2 regions of the Buttiauxella cochleicola genome follow, and region 2 is predicted to be linked to the other one. Evidence: predicted binding sites of a transcription regulator. Region 2 holds the regulator's gene; the other holds the start of a gene.
The links. The regulator PhoB, encoded in region 2, activates phosphate uptake and scavenging genes when phosphate is short. The targets are predictions, from matches to a motif close to CTGTCATAAAACTGNCNNAT.
Positions count from the first base shown of each region.

Region 1: LVQ79_RS18420 (MIP/aquaporin family protein) is a predicted target of PhoB. The motif match lies at 2,259-2,278, and genes of this name have one in related genera.

Region 1 is NZ_JAJSOU010000015.1:78,963-82,388, forward strand. Features, by position in the region: gene glpK (glycerol kinase GlpK) at 1-1,250, opposite strand, end outside; gene LVQ79_RS18420 (MIP/aquaporin family protein) at 1,272-2,123, opposite strand; gene zapB (septal ring assembly protein ZapB) at 2,568-2,807, shown strand; gene rraA (ribonuclease E activity regulator RraA) at 3,058-3,426, opposite strand, start outside.
Region 2 is NZ_JAJSOU010000003.1:71,903-75,328, forward strand. Features, by position in the region: gene sbcD (exonuclease subunit SbcD) at 1-972, opposite strand, end outside; gene phoB (phosphate response regulator transcription factor PhoB) at 1,164-1,853, shown strand; gene phoR (phosphate regulon sensor histidine kinase PhoR) at 1,876-3,183, shown strand.

The DNA of each region.
Region 1 (3,426 bases), on a different contig from region 2:
TTTGCGACAGCTCCGCCGTCTACGCGCAGAGCGTGCAGGCGAATATCAGCGTCAGCCTGCATCGCTTCCAGCACATCACGCGTTTGGTAAGCGATGGATTCAAGTGTTGCGCGGATAATATGGTTTGCATTGACGCCACGAGTCAGACCGAAGATTGCGCCACGGGCATACGGGTCCCAGTAAGGAGCGCCCAGACCGGTAAACGCAGGGACGACATATACTCCGTTGGTGTCTTTCACTTTCGTTGCGAAGTACTCGGAATCAGTCGCGTCGCTAATCAGTTTCATCTCATCGCGTAGCCACTGGATAGAGGCGCCGCCCATGAATACCGCACCTTCCAGCGCATAGTTCACTTCACCGCGTGGGCCGCAAGCAATAGTGGTCAGCAAGCCATGAGTAGATTTAACCGCCTGAGTACCGGTGTTCATCAACATAAAGCAGCCGGTGCCGTAGGTGTTTTTCGCCATCCCTTCTTTTACACACAGCTGGCCGAAGAGTGCCGCCTGCTGGTCACCGGCGATCCCAGCGATAGGAATACGCGTACCGCCTTTACCACCGATGTTAGTCTGACCGTAAACTTCGGAGGATTTACGCACTTCTGGCAGCATCTCACGTGGGATATCCAGCGCTTCGAGCATGCGGTCATCCCAGGTGAGATCGTGGATGTTAAACAACATGGTACGGGAGGCGTTGGTGTAGTCAGTAACGTGCACGCGCCCTTGTGTCATTTTCCAGATAAGCCAGGTATCGACAGTACCGAACAGCAGTTCACCACGGCGAGCACGCTCACGTGAACCTTCAACATGGTCAAGAATCCACTTCACTTTGGTGCCGGAGAAGTACGGGTCAACAACCAGGCCTGTGTTGGATTTGATGTACTCTTCCAGGCCGTCACGTTTAAGTTTCTCGCAGATTTCAGCGGTACGACGGCACTGCCACACGATGGCGTTATAAATTGGTTTGCCGGTCTCTTTTTCCCAGACAATCGCGGTTTCACGCTGGTTAGTGATACCAATTGCGGCGATTTGGTCTGAGTTAATATCGGCTTTAGCCAGCACTTCTACAAGTGTGGAGCTTTGTGTTGCCCAGATCTCCATTGGGTCATGTTCAACCCATCCTGCTTTTGGATAGATTTGCTGAAACTCGCGCTGTGCAACGCTAACAACGTTGGCATCATGATCCAGGACGACGGCGCGGGAGCTGGTTGTACCCTGATCGAGTGCGACAATATATTTTTTTTCGTGGGTCATAATTTTGTCCTGAAGTCAGTCTTACAAAGAAGCATTTTGTTGTGTGGATGCGCTAGATTTTTCTTCATCTTCAACACAAACATCACAAGGTAAATGGTGGCCAATCAGTTTACGGTAACCAAAGGCACCTAACGCCGCGCCTACAATCGGGCCAAATACTGGCACCAGGAAGTAAGGAATATCGCGGCCACCGGTGAAGGCGACGTCGCCCCAGCCAGCTAACCAGGCGAAAAGTTTCGGGCCAAAGTCACGTGCTGGATTCATCGCAAATCCGGTCAACGGCCCCATTGAAGCACCGATTACCGCAATCAGTAAGCCAATCAGCAATGGTGCTAATGGGCCACGCGGGATGCCATTGCCATCGTCAGTCAGCGCCAGAATAACGCCCATCAGAATGGCTGTGATCACCATCTCTACGGCAAACGCCTGCACCAGATTGATGTGTGGGTTAGGGTAGGTTGAGAAGATACCTGCCAAATCCAGGCTTTCCACACTGCCGCGTACCATGTGGTGCGTCTGCTCGTAATCCAGGAATAAATTGTAATACAGGCCATAGACCAAAGCTGCGGCACAGAACGCACCTGCAACTTGCGAAAGAATAAACGGCACCACTTTACGTTTATCGAAGCAGGCGAACAGGCAAAGTGCGATAGTCACCGCCGGGTTAAGATGTGCACCGGAAACTCCTGCAGTCAGGTAGATAGCCATCGCTACTCCCAAACCCCAGATGATACTGATTTCCCACTGCCCGAAGCTTGCGCCCGCGACTTTTAAGGCGGCGACACATCCGACACCAAAGAAAATCAACAACGCGGTACCCATGAACTCGGCGATGCACTGACCTTTCAAGGTTGATGGAGCTGTCTGACTCATAGTAGGGTCCTGAAGGCAAAATTAATGATTATTGTTTGTTCGGGCTTCCCTGCCGCGCAGGTGCCATGTAGGCATAGTGTTAATTTATCGTTAACGAACATAAACGAGAAATATCGAACTTTAAATTTGTGTTGTTCGTCATAAAAATGAGCGATTTCGCGCTGAAGTGTGCGCATTATCACCCAGAAAAGACAACGCAAACGCTCATGGAAGTAATCAATGGGTTAACAAATAGTGATTTTAGCGCTCATGGTCATTCGGCATATGCTGAAAAACGTTATGTTATGCAAAGAGCGCTTGAACTCGCTGGACACGGCTACTCACGCTACTTACAATCGAGACACGCTGCGTGGAGCGCATATATTCATAAGGTGTCATCGGGGAACATCCGGGACGGGGATTTAGAAATCCATCAACGCCTTGCAATTCAGAAGAGGTTCAGAAATGTCATTTGAAGTGTTTGAGAAACTGGAAGCAAAAGTACAGCAGGCGATTGATACCATTACCCTGCTGCAAATGGAAATTGAAGAGCTGAAAGAGACCAACAATAATTTGTCTCAGCAAGTTCAGCAGTCTCAGAGCAACCATGAAGAACTAGTGCGCGAAAACAATTCTCTGAAAGAACAGCAGCACGTTTGGCAGGATCGTCTGCATGCCCTGCTGGGTAAGATGGAAGAAGTGTAATACCCGTCCTACTCAAGCTGCAGGGGCGTTGGCTGCTTTCGTTCACCCCAGTTACTTACTTTAGTAAGCTCCTGGGAATTCACTCAATTGCCGCGTTACTCGGCAGAGCCTCGCCCCGGTGGGGCCAGCGCAAGCGCTGTTCAAAAGGCTGAAGCCTTTTGTCCTGCAACTTGAATTATTTAGGGTATCGATTTATTCGACCAGAAAAAGAACGGGCGCCTTAGGGCGCCCGTTTTGTTATTCGATTGGGTTATTCAATATCGAGGGGATCTTCGGAAAGGATGATGCCGGTGTTATCTGCATAAAGATGGTCACCGGAGAAGAAGGTCACGCCACCAAAGTTAACGCGCACATCACTTTCGCCAATGCCAACTCCTGCTGAACCTACCGGAATGGCGGCAATTGCCTGAATACCAATATCCAGTTCTTCCAGGTCATCGACCTGGCGTACAGCACCGTATACGACGATGCCTTCCCACTCATTTTGAGTCGCCAGACGGGCAAGTTCTGCATCAATCAAAGCACGGCGAACAGAGCCGCCACCATCGATTACCAGCACTCGGCCACGGCCATTTTGTTCGAGCAGATCATACAACAATCCGTTGTCCTCGAAACATTT
Region 2 (3,426 bases):
CATATCATGTAGATATTCGTCGGTGGCAATTTCAATATCCAGCCACACTTTGGGTTCTGCGGGGGCATCGCGCCACTGTTCTAGTTGCTGTTCAATCTCAGACAGCGAGCCTTTGATAACGGCTAAAGGTTGGCTGACAGGAACCGTCAGCGGGGTAACTTCGTGAAGCTTACCTTCATTAAACTCAACCAGATAAACGCTCTTATTCTTGCCTGTTTCGTCAAAACTAAGCGGAATAGGTGAACCGCTGTAACGGATATGTTCGGTGCCGCCAATTAATTGCGCACGATGAATATGGCCAAGCGCGATGTAATCGGCATCCGGGAAATGCTGCGCCGGGAAAGCATCAAGCGTGCCAATATAGATGTCGCGTACCGCATCGCTTTTGGTGACGCCTACTGTAGTTAAATGCCCGGTAGCGATAATTGGCAGCCTGGCATCAGCGCGTAAATCGCAGGCCGCGCGATAGCACTGTTGATAGTGCTCGCTGATGGCTTCCATTAATGAACGCTGTTTCTCATGGCCGGACAGCCCCGCCTGGCTATTTTGAATATCGCGTGGGCGCAAAAATGGAATAGGGCAGAGAATCGCACCGGGAAGACCGCTTTTGGATTTTAGAACAATAGCTTGCTGGCTGGTATCATGGCGGGCGCTGGCAATCACATATGTGTTCAGGCAGGCCATGAGTTCGCGAGACTCATTAAGTGTCGCGACGGAATCATGGTTTCCGGCCAGCACCACGAGCGAGCATCCCGTCGCCTGAAGCTGCACCACAAAGCGGTTATACAATTCTCGCGCATAGCTTGGCGGCGAGCCGGTATCAAAAATGTCACCCGCGACGATTATGGCATCCACATCATTTTCAACGACAGCGTTGAGCAGCCATTCAAGAAAAGCCTGGTGCTCAGGACCGCGACTTTTGGTATAAAAATTTTGACCTAGATGCCAGTCTGATGTGTGAATTATGCGCATGACCTGTCCGGTGGCTTAAAAATGAAGTCCCGATTATAAGGGGACGAGGCAAAAAACGGCATATGTCTCTGTGTCATAAATCAAAGTGATGGGTCATCAAACAGTCATGTTTTTCATAAATCTGTCATAAATCTGACGCATAATGGCGCCGCATTGAAACAACAATAATTATTCCTTGAGCAGGGCGAATCATGGCGAAGCGTATTTTAGTCGTAGAAGATGAAGCTCCAATCCGTGAGATGGTGAGCTTTGTGCTCGAACAAAACGGTTTTCAACCTGTAGAAGCGGAAGATTATGACAGCGCAGTGAATCTGCTGATTGAACCCTTTCCTGACCTGATTTTGCTGGACTGGATGCTACCAGGCGGCTCTGGTATTCAGTTTATTAAACATCTGAAACGTGAAGCATTGACCCGCGAGATCCCGGTGATGATGCTGACAGCGCGTGGCGAAGAAGAAGATCGTGTGCGTGGTCTTGAAGTCGGGGCTGATGATTATATTACAAAGCCATTTTCCCCGAAGGAGCTGGTGGCACGCATTAAAGCTGTCATGCGTCGTATTTCTCCTATGGCAGTAGAAGAAGTGATCGATATGCAGGGGCTAACACTTGATCCGTCGTCGCACCGCGTCATGGCCGGTGAAAACCCATTGGATATGGGGCCAACCGAGTTTAAGTTATTACACTTCTTTATGACGCACCCGGAGCGGGTGTATAGCCGTGAACAATTGCTCAATCATGTATGGGGCACCAATGTGTATGTCGAAGACCGAACGGTGGACGTACATATTCGGCGGTTACGCAAAGCGCTCGAACATAGTGGGCATGACAGAATGGTACAAACAGTACGCGGTACGGGTTATCGGTTCTCAACCCGCTTTTAATTCCTTATCAGGAGAGTGACGCGTGCTGGAACGGTTGTCATGGAAAAGGCTGGTACTGGAGCTGCTGCTCTGTTGTATACCTGCCGTCATTTTAGGCCTTATTTTTGGCCATTTACCCTGGTTTTTATTACTGGCAGTCACTGGGCTGCTGGTTTGGCATTTCTGGAATTTGCTGCGTTTGTCGTGGTGGTTGTGGGTTGATCGCAGCATGACGCCTCCGCCAGGGCGGGGGAGCTGGGATCCGTTGCTCTACGGCCTTCACCAGATGCAGTTGCGTAATAAAAAACGCCGCAAAGAGTTAGGTAACCTGATTAAGCGCTTTCGTAGCGGTGCGGAATCATTGCCCGATGCGGTTGTGCTTACCACTGAAGAAGGGACGATTTTTTGGTGTAACGGCCTGGCTCAACAGTTGCTGGGCTTACGCTGGCCGGATGATAACGGGCAAAACATCCTTAACTTGCTGCGTTACCCTGAATTTACCCGCTATTTATCACATAAAGATTTTGCTCGCCCGCTGACTCTCGTGCTCAACAATGGCCGTCATCTGGAATTTCGCGTAATGCCTTACAGCGACGAACAGTGGCTGCTGGTGGCGCGTGATGTGACTCAGATGCACCAACTTGAAGGGGCACGCCGTAACTTTTTTGCCAACGTTAGCCATGAACTCCGTACACCATTGACGGTGCTGCAAGGTTACCTGGAAATGATGCAGGACCAAACCCTTGAAGGCCCGCTGCGCGAGAAAGCGCTGGGCACGATGCGCGAACAAACCTCGCGTATGGAAGGGCTGGTTAAGCAGCTTCTCACGCTGTCAAAAATTGAAGCGGCTCCGGCGATGGTGCTCAATGAAAAGATTGATGTGCCACTGATGTTGCGTGTGGTGGAGCGCGAAGCGCAAACCCTCAGCCAGCAAAGACAGACGTTACAGTTTGATATCGACTCAACCCTGAAAGTGTTTGGTAATGAAGAACAATTGCGCAGTGCGATTTCGAACCTCGTATACAACGCAGTAAACCATACGCCAGATGGCACATATATTACGGTGAGCTGGAAAAGGATTGCCGGTGGTGCCTGCTTTAGTGTTGCAGACACAGGGCCTGGCATTTCAGCTGAACACATTCCGCGATTGACCGAGCGTTTCTACCGTGTCGACAAAGCGCGTTCACGGCAAACCGGTGGCAGTGGACTGGGGCTGGCGATAGTAAAACATGCTTTGAGCCACCACGATGCGCGGCTCCATATCGAAAGCCAACTGGGTATAGGAACGACGTTTTCCTTTGTACTGCCTGAGCGTCTCATTGTTAACGAGAAAGCCATTCAGGCAGAGTAGCTTACTCAAACCGTGTCAAAATAACTTTCCACAGGCCAGTCTTCTGGTCTGTCTTTTTTTTACTCAGATGTAAATCAAAAACCCTCAGTTGGTGATATTTTAACCATATAAACGACCATAATCATTTCTGATGGATAAACTAATCCTCTGCTTTCATGGTTAATTTAAGTATATCAATCTGGTTTTTGGATCCCTTCTTGCCTTCATTCGCTATAAGCGTTTTAATTGCGGCCCTGTAATTAG